2 regions of the Diaphorobacter limosus genome follow, and region 2 is predicted to be linked to the other one. Evidence: riboswitches for the same ligand, from Rfam matches in the RefSeq annotation. Region 2 holds a riboswitch; the other holds the start of a gene.
The links. Region 2 has a riboswitch for thiamine pyrophosphate ahead of P4826_RS05130 (NAD(P)/FAD-dependent oxidoreductase). Riboswitches for the same ligand answer to the same signal wherever they lie in the genome.
Positions count from the first base shown of each region.

Region 1: another riboswitch for thiamine pyrophosphate. It lies ahead of thiC (phosphomethylpyrimidine synthase ThiC); the one in region 2 lies ahead of P4826_RS05130 (NAD(P)/FAD-dependent oxidoreductase).

Region 1 covers NZ_CP136921.1:1,929,183-1,936,363, reverse strand. The annotation lists gene P4826_RS09350 (AMP-binding protein) at 1-993, opposite strand, end outside; gene P4826_RS09345 (cyclase family protein) at 1,005-2,087, opposite strand; gene P4826_RS09340 (IclR family transcriptional regulator) at 2,206-3,003, shown strand; gene lpxC (UDP-3-O-acyl-N-acetylglucosamine deacetylase) at 3,088-4,011, shown strand; gene P4826_RS09330 (hypothetical protein) at 4,022-4,195, shown strand; TPP riboswitch at 4,222-4,331, shown strand; gene thiC (phosphomethylpyrimidine synthase ThiC) at 4,410-6,284, shown strand; gene P4826_RS09320 (monooxygenase) at 6,448-6,768, opposite strand; gene ruvC (crossover junction endodeoxyribonuclease RuvC) at 6,893-7,181, opposite strand, start outside.
Region 2 covers NZ_CP136921.1:1,040,657-1,047,837, reverse strand. The annotation lists gene P4826_RS05150 (type IV pilus assembly protein FimV) at 1-1, shown strand, start outside; gene P4826_RS05145 (thiamine phosphate synthase) at 9-932, opposite strand; gene P4826_RS05140 (thiazole synthase) at 935-1,738, opposite strand; gene thiS (sulfur carrier protein ThiS) at 1,797-1,994, opposite strand; gene P4826_RS05130 (NAD(P)/FAD-dependent oxidoreductase) at 1,991-3,097, opposite strand; TPP riboswitch at 3,162-3,265, opposite strand; gene thiD (bifunctional hydroxymethylpyrimidine kinase/phosphomethylpyrimidine kinase) at 3,344-4,183, shown strand; gene P4826_RS05120 (IS1595 family transposase) at 4,290-5,252, shown strand; gene P4826_RS05110 (Bug family tripartite tricarboxylate transporter substrate binding protein) at 5,522-6,607, opposite strand; gene P4826_RS05105 (hypothetical protein) at 6,642-6,830, opposite strand; gene P4826_RS05100 (3-hydroxyacyl-CoA dehydrogenase family protein) at 6,946-7,181, opposite strand, start outside.

The DNA.
Region 1 (7,181 bases), 890 kb from region 2:
GCCGAAAAATCGCAGAGCTTTGGGCTGCCAGCCTGCGGTCAGAGGGGCGATCATTTTGTCCACCATGTCGTTGGTACCGAACATGTGTGTGATGGCGAGTTGCTGCAGGGTGACCGCTGCCTGCGCGGGCTGGAAGACTTCATGCAGCACCAGCGTGGCACCGGCTGCCAGCGTCATCATCGCCGCGGTGTAGCCAAAGGCGCCGCATATGGGCAACGCCAGCAAGGTGCTGCAACTGGCATCGGCCCCGAAGGCAGGCGCTGCATCCTGCGCATGCAGGGCGACATTGGACTGGCTGTGAACAATCAGCTTGGGCATGCTGGTTGTCCCGGACGATGACAGGATGATGCAGGGCCTTTGTGCAAGAGTTGCCGAATCGTCCGCTACCGTAGCAACGGGTGTTGTCTCCAAGGATGTCCAAGCGGCCCACATGGGCGTGCAGTGCGTGACACTGGGAATCTGCTCGGCCAATGCCGGCCAACCAGGAGCATTAACAGCCGCCGTGTTCACCGTCGCATCAACCAACCAGCGTAACGAGCCAGCATGTTGTTGCCACACCTGCGCCAGGCTGTTACCAGCCAAAAAGGCAGCGTTGTGCGCAGCTTGTGCATCATTGACTGGTGCGTGCGCGTTCACGATGTCGCGGTCAAACGCCAAGGCTTTGCATTGGGAGCGGTCTATGAAGCTGACAAGCTCCTTCACTCCGAGTTTGAGATTCAGGCTGAGGCTGGCCACGCCCAGTGAGGCGCAGGCCAGGTGCAGGATCAGCCAACGTGGTGTGTTGGGCAGCCAGATACCCAACACGTCGCCGGCTTGCAACCCTTGTTGGCGCAGGCCACTGGCCATGTGCGCCACCTGATCGCGCAACTCGTCGTAGGTAAGCGTTTGACCTTCAAAGGTCAGTGCAATCGCATCGCCGGGGGCCGAGGCCAGCATGCCGCTCAGGGTGGCGGGGCGCGTAGCCATGGGGGTTGTTGCTGCGCTCTTGGTCATGGATGCCATCCTCATACCGTGGCGACCGGCGTCACTGGAGATCCCACCGCGCCGGGCAAGCGCAAGGCGGGAGCGGTAAGCATGAAACGGTAGCGCCCTTTATTTTCAAGCCATCGCGCCAGCTCGTGTAGGTACCACAACTCCCCAAACGGCATGCCCAGCTTGAACAGGCACAGTTCATGCAGAGGCAGGAAGGCGCAGGAACCGTCCATGGGGCGGCCGGGAACGGCTTCGATGCCATAGTTGTCTGCCACCAGGCAAGCGATGTGGCTGTCGATGATCCATTGCTGCAGCTCCGGGTCGCGGCCGTCGAGTACCGCGCAGACAGTCTCGGCCATGTCGGCGCGGGGCTGCCCGTTGCAGGCTATGAGCAGCTCGGAAAAGCCGGTGTACAGCGCCACGATGTCACCCTTACTGATCTCAATGCCGTCACGCTCCAGTACCTGCTTGAGCATCTTGCCGGTGACCAGGGTGTGACCATCACCAAAATGCTTGCGCAGATTGACCAATACCCCGCGGCCCTGGATGGCCTGCTCGGCCAGGCGCTCCACGCCCAGCGCCTTGGCACGTGACTGGCCATCCATGCCGGGCAAGTCCTTGGGCGCCAGAATGTCGATGCCCGCCTGAAAGCCGTTGTAATAGACCAGTTCGTCGATGCCGTCGCTATTGATATCGAAATGGCTGCCGACATGCGACAGAGCATCCCATTGGGTCGAGTACTGCAGGTAAATTTGTGCGTAGTCGTCACTTACCACGTCGGTGTAGTTTGGGTTTTCTTGTGACAACGCAAAATTCATTCCGGGGCCCAGCGGGCGCATGGAGGGCTTGATGACGGGGGGGTGGCGGCGTGGATTGAGGGCATTGCCGCCGGGCAGGTTCAACGGTAGGCTCAGACAGAAACGCTGCCCGGTCTGGATTTCTTGCGCGGCTTGCTTCACCTTTTCCGCGTCCAGGTAGTTCAGGCGGCCATATTGATCTTCCGGGCCAAAGTCTCCCCAGTTCGACTGCGGGGGGCGCCGTGTCCAGCGGGGCGCTTTCCCATCGTCAACGACGGGTGGTATGTGGGGGGTGTGTACGGGCCGGTAAGTGCTCATCTCATACTCCTGCTGACGGGTGCCATGTTTTCTGAAGCTGTATTGACGCCCCGGGGACAACGGGGCTGACCAATGCACTATGGGCCGGGACAATGCACTATGGGCCGGGAGCGCTGGGATGACAAAGGTAGACGGGCAGCTTGTTCACGATATGAACTCAGGTTTTCCCGGAGCGCAAAGCCCCGCGCGCCTGGTTGCTGTCTTGCGCTTGATTGCCTGCCACCACGTCCAAGGCTTGGCCATCAATGAATTGGCGCAGCTGTCCGGTCTCAATAGAACGACAGCAAGGCGGCTGCTGATGGTGTTGACCGAGTCAGGGTTTGCCGCGAGGGATGAACACAGCGGCCGCTATCGGCTAGGTGTGGAGGCCATGTTCACCGGCATGGCGGCCATGACAAAACCACCCATCTTCGAGGCGTGCCGCCCGGCGATGAAACGTATAGCCAGTCGCACTGGAGATTCGGTATTTCTCATCGTCCGCATCGGCGATTTTGCGCATTGCCTGCATGTGGAAGTAGGCGACCACCCATTGCACGCACATAGTCTGATGACGGGCCAGATCCGCCTGTTGGGGCAGGGCACGGCCAGCCTGGCGCTTGCCGCCACCCTGCGCGACAAAGAACTCGAGCAGATATACCAACGCCGCAGTCTTGACTACGAGGCGGCAGGAATCTCAGAGGAGCGCTTGCGGCAGATGGTGGTGCATACGCGGAGACTGCGCCGCTCCGAGACCGTGAACCTGCTTACGACAGGTGCGATCGGCGTTGGTGTCGCCATCTGTGTGCAAGCCAACCATGTTGCAGCCATCAGCGTGGCGAGCCATGCCTCCAAGATGACGGCCCAGCACAAAGCGGCCGTGCTCAAGCTGCTGGAAGAAGAGCTGGTGAGTCCGCAGGTGGTTTTATTCAAGTACTGAAATTCAAGCACTCAAGTCAAGCATCGAGGGGAAAGCCCCAAGGCGGCAGCAAGACTGAGGAGCGCCGACTAAAATCGCAAGGTTATGCTCCAGCAACGCACCATCAAGACCCTGACCCGTGCCGTCGGCGTGGGTCTGCACAGCGGCCAGCGGGTCGAGCTGACGTTGCGCCCGGCTCAAGCAGACACGGGCATCGTGTTCCGCCGCGTCGATCTGCCCGAGCCGGTGGACATTGCCATCAACGCCCAGGCGGTGGTGGATACGCGCATGGCTTCCACCATCGGCGCGGGCGGGGCCAAGGTGCATACCGTGGAGCATTTGATGTCGGCCTGCGCCGGCCTGGGGCTGGACAACCTGTACATCGACATCACGGCCGAGGAGGTGCCCATCCTCGATGGCTCCTCGGCCTCGTTCGTGTTCCTGCTGCAAAGCGCCGGCGTGGAGCTGCAGAACGCGCCCAAGCGCTTCATCCGCGTCAAGCGCGCGGTGGAGGTGCGCGAGGGCCAGGGCGACCAGCTGAAATGGGCTCGCCTGGAGCCCTACCACGGCTTCAAGCTGCGCTTCGAGATCGACTTTGCCCATCCGGCGGTCGATTCCACCGGGCAGTGCGTGGAGTTTGATCTGGGTAGCGGCAACTACGCCCGCGACATCGCGCGCGCGCGCACCTTCGGCTTCACCAAGGACGTGGAGATGCTGCGCTCCAGTGGCCTGGCGCTGGGCGGTGGGCTGGACAACGCCATCGTCATGGACGACTACAAGGTGCTGAACGCCGACGGCCTGCGCTACGACGCCGAGTTCGCCCGGCACAAGATCCTGGACGCAATGGGCGACCTGTACCTGGTGGGTAAGCCGCTGCTGGCGGCCTACAGCGCGTTTCGCAGCGGCCACGGCATGAACAATCAGCTGCTGCGCGCGCTGCTGGCGCAGGAAGACGCCTGGGAGATCGTCAGCTTTGACAGCGAGCGCCAGGCACCCGCGGGCTTTGCCCAGCCGGCGCGCGCCTGGTGAGTCGCCGGCCATGCTGATCATGCGCTGGGCCGTGATGCTGCTGCTGCTCGCGGCTGGCGTCGCATTCGCTTATTTCGCCGCCACGGGCCAGCAGCGCTACAAGCGCTTCGGGCTGGTGATCATCAAGTGGATCGCCATCGCGGCGGCCATGTTCTTCCTGGTGTTGATACTGGAACGCATATAGTGCGCGGCGCGCCAGGCCGTATACTGCGCCTTGCTCCGGGGTGCACGTTTGGGCGTGCTGAGATGGTGGGCCAACCCGCCAAAACCGCGAACTTGATCTGGTTAGTACCAGCGTAAGAAGAGCTGCAGTGGGATGGGGGAGTGCGCCGTAGAGCGCGCCTTCGTCCCGCCGATTGCGGAGCATTCCATCCCCCAGCCTTTGAGGAATGCCCGCCATGAACGCCCCTGACAGCTTCGCCACCTTGCTCGCCCGCACGCGCGAGTCCTTTCCCGCCTCCACCAAGTCCTTCATCACCGGCAGCCGCGCGGATCTGCGTGTGCCGGTGCGCGACATTGCCCTCACCAACGGCGAGGTCGTCAGCGTCTATGACACCTCCGGCCCCTACACCGACCCCGCCGCCATCATCGACGTGAAGCAGGGCCTGCAAAGCGTGCGCGGCGCCTGGATTGCCGAGCGCGGCGACACCGAGCGGTATGAGGGCCGCAAACCCGTGGCGCTGGACGATGGCAGCAAGAGCGAGGACGCCGCCCGCCTGGCCCAGCTGCGCCAAGAGGCCGCGGCCCTGCAACGCCAGCCCCTGCGCGCCAAGGCCGGCGCCAACGTCACGCAGATGCACTACGCGAAGAAGGGCATCATCACTCCCGAGATGGAATACGTGGCGCTGCGCGAAAACGGCAAGCGCGAGTGGATGGCGCAGTACATGGCAGACGCCGCGCGCGAAAAGCGCCTGGCCGGCAACCCCATGGGCGCGCTGATCCCGAAGATCATCACCCCCGAATTCGTGCGCGACGAGGTGGCGCGGGGCCGCGCCATCATCCCGGCCAACATCAACCACCCCGAGGTGGAGCCGATGGCCATTGGCCGCAACTTCCTCGTCAAGATCAACGCCAACATCGGCAATTCCGCCGTCACGTCCAGCATCGAGGAAGAGGTGGAAAAACTGGTCTGGGCCATTCGCTGGGGCGCAGACAACGTGATGGATCTCTCGACCGGCAAGAACATCCACACCACGCGCGACTGGATCGTGCGCAACTCGCCCGTGCCGATCGGCACCGTGCCCATCTACCAGGCGCTGGAAAAGGTGGGCGGCATTGCCGAAGACCTGAGCTGGGAAATCTTCCGCGACACGCTGATCGAGCAGGCCGAGCAGGGCGTGGACTACTTCACCATCCACGCGGGCGTGCGCCTGGCCTATATCCACCTGACGGCGCAGCGGCGCACCGGCATCGTCTCGCGCGGCGGCTCCATCATGGCCAAGTGGTGCATGGCGCACCACCGCGAGAGCTTCCTCTACACGCACTTCGAGGACATCTGCGACATCATGAAGGCGTACGACGTGTCGTTCAGCCTGGGCGACGGCCTGCGCCCCGGCTGCGCCAGCGACGCCAATGACGAGGCGCAGTTTGCCGAGCTGCACACCCTGGGCGAGCTGACGCAAATCGCCTGGAAGCACGACGTGCAGACCATGATCGAAGGCCCCGGCCATGTGCCCATGCACATGATCCAGGCCAACATGACGGAGCAGCTGAAAACCTGCCACGAGGCGCCGTTCTACACCCTCGGCCCCTTGACCATCGACATCGCCCCCGGCTACGACCACATCGCCAGTGCCATTGGTGCCGCCATGATCGGCTGGATGGGCACGGCCATGCTGTGCTACGTGACGCCCAAGGAGCACCTGGGCCTGCCCGACCGCGACGACGTCAAGCAGGGCATCATCGCCTACAAGATCGCCGCGCATGCCGCCGACGTTGCCAAGGGCCACCCGGGGGCGCGCGCGCGTGACGATGCGCTTAGCCAGGCGCGCTTCGACTTCCGCTGGCAAGACCAGTTCAACCTGGGTCTGGACCCTGAAACCGCGCAGGAATACCACGACGAAACATTACCGAAGGACGCCGCCAAGGTGGCGCATTTCTGCAGCATGTGCGGGCCCAAGTTCTGCTCCATGAAGATCACGCAAGAGGTGCGCGAATTTGCCGCCGCCAAGGGCGTGGCCGAGGGCGACGCGCTGGCCCAGGGCATGGCGCAAAAGGCCGAGGAATTCAACCGCGCGGGCGGGGAGTTCTACATTCCTATCCAGCCGGTGTGATACCGACACTTCCCCTCTGGGTATGGGTGCCTACATATTTCAGTAGCGCAAAACGCTGATTTGACGCGGGTCTCAACTCCCTCTCCCCCTTGGGGGAGAGGGTAGGGGTGAGGGAGAAGCAGCCTCGAGGCTGCGCACATCCTCAGGGGGGAGGGAGAGCTCGTCAACCCTCGGCCACCGGCTGGCCGTTGACCCGCGTCTGCCCGGCCTTGTTGTACACCGTCAGGTTGGCCTCGTACCAGGTCAGCGTGGGGCGCGCGCCGAACAGGGTGGTGTACTCCTGCAGCTTGGCCTCGGTAAACCAGGCCTCGGCTGCGGCGCGGCTTTCCCATACGTACAGGCCGCCGGCGCCATGCTCGTTGCGCACGTAGTCCTTGCTGATCAGGCCTATTGAGCCGAGCTTGCGGAACTTGGGCGCCGACTGTTTGGCGATCTGATCTGGATGAACTGCTCTTCGGTGGGAGCGGGCAGGGCGAAGTGCCACAGGACGACGCAGGGGGCCATGGCGTGGGACTCCAAAAAGGCTAAGGGGAAATCATTGTAGGCAGCGCCAGCACTCCCCGGACAAGGGCCCAAGCCGCCAGGCGAAGGTGGCAACTGACGCGGTTTCAGTAACTGCGCCCGCCCTTGTACATGGCGTGCTGGCGCCGCGAGAGTTGCGTCACCTGCCCCACGCGCGCCATGGCCGTGCCGGCGTGGGCATGGGTAATGGCCAGCCCCAGCGCATCGGCCGCGTCGGTGCCCGGCAGGCCGGGCAGGGTGAGCAGGCGGCGCACCATCTCCTGCACCTGCGACTTCGCCGCGCGGCCGTGGCCGACCACGGCCTTCTTCATCTGCAGGGCCGTGTATTCGGCCACGGGCAGGTCGGCGTTGACCAGCGCAGTGAGCGCCGCGCCG
Region 2 (7,181 bases):
ACCGCGCGTTACAACCCGGCCCGCAGAGCGTGCATCAGCCGGCCGGCGGCAGCCTCGGGCTGTTCGGCGTTCACCAGGGCCCGCACCACGGCGATGGAGCCTACGGCCGTGGCCCGCACCTGGCCAAACTGTTCCAGACCGATGCCGCCAATGGCCACCTGCGGATAGCCGCGCATGAGGCGCGCATAGGCCGCCAGGCGTGCCACGCCCTGGGGCACGGTGGCCATTTTCTTCAGCGTGGTCGGGAACACCGCGCCCATGGCGATGTAGCTGGGGCTGGCGGCGTCGGCGCGCAGCATCTCGGCGTAGCCGTGGGTGCTGACGCCCAGGCGCAGGCCGCTGGCGCGCAGCTCATCCAATTCTTCGCGCGTGAGTGCGTCCAGATCCTCCTGGCCCAGGTGCGCGCCATAGGCGCCGGCGGCCATCGCCTCGCGCCAATGGTCGTTGATGAACAGCAGTGCATCGGTGCCCTGCACGGCCTGGACGGCGGCCTGCACCTCGCGGGCGATCGCCGCGCTGTCGTCGCTCTTGTAGCGCAGCTGCACCGTGGGCACGCCGGCGCGCGCCATGCGGCCGACCCAGGCGGCATCGGGCAGCACCGCGTACAGGCCAAGGGCCTGGGGGCAGGGGGCAAAGGGCTGGGCGTGCGGGCGTGGCTGCAGGCCAAAGTCCGCAGGTTCGTCAGGCCAATGTGCGGCATCGAAAAACCCCAGGCGGCGCGTCTGTGCGGCCCAGGCGCGCGCCAGGCAGCTGGCATCCTGGGCGATGAAGCCCAGGGCGCTGCAGGCGGCCAGCGCGGCGCGGTAGACCGGCTCGTCGGACTCGGGTGCGGGCGCGGGTTGTGCGGGAAAGTCGGCGAAGGCCGCGCCGTGGTGCTGCAGGATGGCCTGCTGCATCTCGGTGGCGGGCGGCAGGGGGACGGTGTTGCTCATGTTCAGGCCTGCGCCTTGTCGTGGTGCCAGAACGGCGTGCCCAGCACCGGTGTGCTGGGCTGGGCACTGCTGTGCTGCTCCATGGCACCGGCCAGGCGCGCGGCGCGGCCGGCGGCCACGGCGTCGGCAAAGGCGCCGGCCATGGCCACGGGGTCTTGCGACAGGGCCACGGCCGTGTTCAGCAGCACGCCGTCAAAACCCCATTCCATGACCTGGGCGGCGTGCGAGGGCAGGCCCAGGCCGGCGTCCACCAGCAGCGGCACGTTCAGGCGCTCGCGCAGCAGCTGCAGGGCGTAGGGGTTCATGGGGCCGCGGCCCGTGCCGATCGGGGCGGCCCAGGGCATGACGGCCTGGCAGCCCACGTCGATCAGGCGCTGGCATTGCACCAGATCTTCGGTGCAGTAGGGCAGTACCTGAAAACCGTCCTTGATGAGGATGGCGGCAGCCTCCACGGTTTGCTGGGTGTCGGGCTGCAGGGTGTAGTCGTCGCCGATCACCTCCAGCTTGATCCAGGGCGTGTCGAAGACCTCGCGCGCCATCTGCGCCGTGGTCACGGCCTCCTGCACGCTGTGGCAGCCAGCCGTGTTGGGCAACACCGGCACGGCCAGGCTTTTGAGCAGCTCCCAGAAGCTGTTGCCGGCGTTGGTGGCGTTGATGCCCTGGCGGCGCAGCGATGCCGTGACCATGGCCGGCCGCGCGCGCTGCACGGCCGCTTGCAGCACGGCCGGCGAAGGGTAGCGCGCCGTGCCAAGCAGCAGGCGGCTGGCAAAGCTCTGGCCGTAGAGGACAAGGGGGTCTGTAGTCATGTTTTCAATCCTGTATTGATAGCTGCTGGCGCTTGTTTGATGGGCGTTAGAGGCAGTTTTAACCACCAGTGACGGGAGCAATCACCTCTACCCGGTCACCGTCCTGCAACAGGTGGCTGGGGTATTGCGCCTTGGGCACGAACACCGTGTTCACGGCCACGGCAAAGGGCGGGCGCGGTGCCAGCAGGGCGAGCGCGTCCTGTACGCTGGCCTGCGCCGGCAGATCGGTGGATTGTTGGTTCAGCAAAATCTTCATGTAACAGCGGTCCCCTGCAGGGCCAGGTCGAATTGGGCGGCCAGCGGCGATTGTCCCTGGTTCAGCCATTGCAGCGCCACGTCGTGCAGCGCGGGCGCCTGCATGAAGCCGTGGCGGTACATGCCGTTGATCTGCAGGACGCGCGGCCGCGGCATGCGGATCCCGGGCAGGTTGTCGGGCAGGGTGGGGCGGCACTGCGTGCTCAGCTCCAGGATGCGCGCCTCGGCAAAGCCGCTGTGGATGGTGTAGGCGGCCGAGAGCAGCTCCAGGGCCGAGCGCACGCTCATGCCGGAGCGGTCGTCGGACTCGATCTCGGTGGCGCCGATGACGAACACATGGTTTTCCTTGGGCGCCACATAGATCGAGTAGCGTGGGTGGACCAGGCGCGTGGGCCGCGCCAGCGTCACCTCGGGCGCGTGGATGCGCACCACCTCGCCGCGTACGCCGCGCAGCGCCTGCCATTGCTGGCGTGCGCCCAGGCCACGGCAGTCGATAAGCCAGTCGCTCTGGCCCGCCTCGCCGGGGCGGAAGTCGCCCAGCTCGCGTGGGCTGTCGTAATGCACCGCCACACCCAGCTGCTGCATGTCCTGGGCCAGCGCGGCAAACAGCTGGCGGTTGTCGATCTGCCCCTCGCCCGGCAGCAGCAGGCCCTGGGAAAAGCGGCCGGCCAGGGCCGGGTCGGCGGCGGCAACACCTGCGGCATCAAGGGGCTGCATGGCGGGCAGGCCGGCAACCTCGGCCTGGCGATGCTCGAACAGGCCGCGCAGGCGCGCCGCGTCGCCCGCGTCCTGGCGGTGCCAGACGATGAGCGTGCCGTTTTGCTGCCAGTACACCGGCGCGGGCAGCGGCGCGATCAGTTCCGGCCAGCGCGCGAGTGCATGCTGGCCCATGCGCACGATGCTGGCCTCGGCCACCACCGATTCGGCCAGAGGCGCCACCATGGCCGCGGCCACATAGGCGGCCGATCCCACGCCGTCGGGGCCGCCGGCCTCGAAAACCTGCACGCGGTGGCCCTGGCGCGCCAGGCTGGTGGCCAGCAGGCTGCCCAGCAGGCCCGCGCCCAGGATGGTGACCGACGAAGAGGGAGAAAGCAGTGGCTGCATGGTGTTTTGTCCGCTATCCAATCAAAACCGTGGGGGGACAAAACAGGCGCCAAGGGCGGCGTGGCCCTGGTGGTTGAAAACTCCCCACGCCAGCATGACCTGGATCGGGTGCGGAGGGTGTTTCTCAGTCGCCAGCCTGGTTGGGCCGGGACACCCCTGTTTCGTCCGTGAGCCGGGATTACAGCACAGAAGGCAAGCCCATGGGATTGACCTGGGACAGAGCTTGCATCCGCCATAATTTTTGCCATGAACCACTCCAACACCCCGGCGCCGCGTTATGCGCGCGTGCTGTCCATCGCTGGCTCCGACAGCGGTGGCGGCGCAGGCATTCAGGCCGACCTCAAGACCTTCAGTGCGCTTGGCTGCTATGGCATGACGGCCATCACCGCCATCACGGCGCAGAACACCCAGGGGGTGCGCGCCATCCACGGCGTGCCCCCGGACATCCTGCGTGCGCAGATCGATGCCGTGGTCGAGGACATAGGCGTCGATGCCGTGAAGATCGGCATGCTGCACGCGCCCGAGGTGGTGCAGGTGGTGGCCGATGCCATACGCCGCCACCAGCTGCCCAATGTGGTGCTGGACCCGGTGATGGTGGCCACCAGCGGCGACCGACTGATTGCCGAGGAAACCGTGGGCCAGCTGGTGCGCGAGCTGTTTCCGCTGGCCGCGCTGGTCACACCCAACCTGGACGAGGGCGGCTGGCTGCTGGGGCGCCAGATCACGCGCGAGGACGAGCTGGATGCGGCGGCGGATGAGCTGCTGGCCCTGGGCGCGCGCGCCGTGCTGCTCAAGGGCGGTCACCTGCGGGGCGAGCGCGTGGTGGACCTGCTGGCCCTGCCCGGGGGCGAGCACCATCGCCTGGCTTCGGCGCGCATTGCGACGCATAACGGCCACGGCACGGGCTGCACGCTGTCGTCGGCGATCGCGGCGCAGCTGGCGCTGGGCCTGGATCTGGTGGCCGCCGTGCAGGCGGCGCGCGGCTACATCCTGGGCGCCATCGCCGCAGGCGCCGCGGTGCACACGGGCCGGGGCCATGGGCCGCTGAACCATGGCTATGCGCCGGTGGAGCAGGTCATTTTGTAGGTATTTTTACCTGATTAGGCACATATTTCAGACGAACCACTGCTCGCTCTGGGCATCAAACCAGCAAGAGCGTTTTGCTCGATTGCGAGGCAGCAGGAGGTGTGTGATGTCCCAGAACGTCATCCAATTCCAGCATGGTCTGTCGTGGGCGCAGTTTCATGACTGCTACGGCAGTGAGGCCCAATGCGAAGCTGCTGTGGTGGCAGCACGCTGGCCGCGGGGCTGGCGCTGCGCGCACGGCGGCTGCAAACGGTTTTTCCATACACGCAACGGCCATGGGCGCCTGCTGTGGGAATGCTTTGTCTGCGGCTACCAAAGCTCCAGCATTGCGGGCACCGTCATGGAGCACACCAAAGTGCCACTGACCAAGTGGTTCCAGGCCATGTACCTGCTGACGCAGAACAAAAACACCCTCAGTGCCCTGGCGCTGAGCCGCCAGATCGGCGTGTCCTACCGAACTGCCTGGCTGCTCAAGCACAAGCTGATGCAGACCATGCTGCTGCGCGAAGAATCGCGCCCTTTGCAAGGCCGTGTGGAAATCGACGACGCTTACTTGGGCGGCGAACGCGAGGGGCACATCAACGGCGGGCGCAAGGCGGCCAACAAAACAGCCTTTGTTGCTGCCATACAAACCAGCGATGACGGGCATCCTTTGTGCATGCGCCTGACACCGGTGGTGGATTTCACCAACGCAGACATGGCCCCCTGGGCCCAAGGCCATCTGGCCCCTGTTTGCCATGTGGTCAGCGATGTCACATGGGCCTTTGCACAAGTGGTGCAGGCGGCAGCTACGCATGAACGCCACGTCACCGGCGGGGGCAGACAAGGCGCCAGAACACCGCAGCTGCGCTGGGTCAACACCTTGCTGGGCAATCTCAAGACCAGTCTGACGGGTACGCTGCACTCGTTTGACCATGCCAGGTACGCCGCTCGCTACCTGGCCGAGTTCGCGTACCGCTTCAATCGGCGCTTTGACATGCCCGCCATGATTCCCAGGCTCCTGCGGGCCGTCACGGTTACAAAACCCCAGCCTCTGCGCTCGTTGCGTGTGTGTGGGGTATGTACCTAATCAGGTATTTTTAAGGCTGCAGCGATTGTCTGGCAAGCGCAAGCAGCTATAAAAATAGTGGCTCAAGTAGCGATATCTATTGATTGGCTCCCAATGTCCATAACCCGCAGGGCAGCAGGCTTGGTCACGATGTGGAGAGCACGGTGGATTGTTCTGAACCAGCCCAGGGAGGAATCCAAGTATTTGGCCGCCACCCCTTTGAACGGACGCATCCAGGCCTTCAAGCGGCTGTGGTGGGCTGAAGTTACAGTTCTGGCCGCCTACGCGGCCTACTCCGAACGAATGTTGTTTCGCTTCGCGACTTCTCCCCAAAGCTTGTAGTTCGCTTTGGTGATTGTGTCGAGCCGTTCAGGTGTGCCTCCTCCCACAGAATCCCCGTTTTTGGTGATCGTGTCTCTGATCGCCGGATCGGCCAACGCAAAGTTCATCGCGGTATTGACCTTCTGCACGATGTCAGCGGGAAGGTTCGGTGGGCCCCACAGGCCGATAAAGGCCGTCATGTTGAAATCCTTGATGCCCAATTCGGTCGCCGTCGGCACATCAGGCAGTGCAGGATGGCGTGTGCTGCCTGTCACAAGGATGGGACGCAGCTTCCCTGTTGCAATAAACGGGATCAGGAGCGACGCTGCATCAAGCAAGCATGGCACTTGCCCCCCCACAACGTCTTGAATCGCAGGGGCACTGCCCTTGTACGGCACCGGGCTGAGTTTGGGCAAACCCATCCGCTCTCGGAAGTACTCCATCATCAGATGGGTGTTGCCGCCGGCGCCGGCCGTCGCGTAGCTGAATCCCTTGTTGCTCTCTGCTTTTGCCCAAGCAACGAACTCCGCCAAGTTCTTGGTAGGCGCGGATGGATGGACGCAAAGTATGTACTGCGACTCCAGTATCAGTCCGATCGGTGTGAACGCAGTGGGATCTGGCGACGGGGCAGAAAAGGTGTGGGGATTGATGGTTAGACTTGGATTGGCAACCAACAGCTTGAGCCCACCTGGCGTGCGCAGGACTTCATTGGCAGCCACGTTACCGGATGCTCCGGGCTTGTTGTCAACGATCACCGGCTGTCCCAGCGATTTCGTCATTCCGTTGCTGATGAAGCGCGCGCCGGCATCGGTCAGGCCGCCCGGGGGGTACCCCACGACCAGGTTGACCGCTCGCGTTGGCCAGGCTGAGGCCAGTGCCATGGCGTACGGCGATGCGAGTGTCGACAGGAAAGTGCCTGCCGCAGCAGCTTTCAAGATGTCACGTCGGGTTGCTGAAGTCATTTTGGGATGTCTCTCTAAAGGTGAAAATTGGCAGAGCGGTGGATGCAGGACGACGCTGACCCCGAGGTCAACGCCATTGATTGATTCGGGCATGCATGGGATCGATAGTTGTCTCCTGTTTCGCGCCTCAGGCCGCGCTGTAGAACGTGCCGAACGTTTGCTCGTGGTGTTCCGTCTGATCCACGACGACGCAGTCGACCAGGACGCCGGAGATCTTGACCTTGCGCGGGTTTAGCGCTCCTTGCGTCGCAATGCGCTCTGCTTGCACGATCACGAGATCGCCACTGTTGCGCGCCGCCATGGCCAGCGGGAGCATTTGCAGTGCCGGCGCCGATGGCGCTGGTCGAGCCGGTGACCAGGGTAGATTTACCTTGCAGCATGGGTGTCTCCACGTTTATTCGTTCGTTCTGGCGCAACTAAGCACCGAGAGATCAATCGCGGGTCATGCGGATGAGGTGCGCAGCCAGTCGAGCGTGCACCTCTTGGGCCTGCTCGGGCGTCCAGGCGCGCAGCCCTTGGCCGGCCTTCATGCCGGTGCTTCCTTTCTCGATCAAGCGACCGAGCAATGCCGAGGGGGTTTTGTCGCACTTAAGATCCGGAAACATCACGCGGTGCACATCGCGCGTCAGTTCTAGACCGACCAGGTCGGCGTTTTCCATGGGCCCTA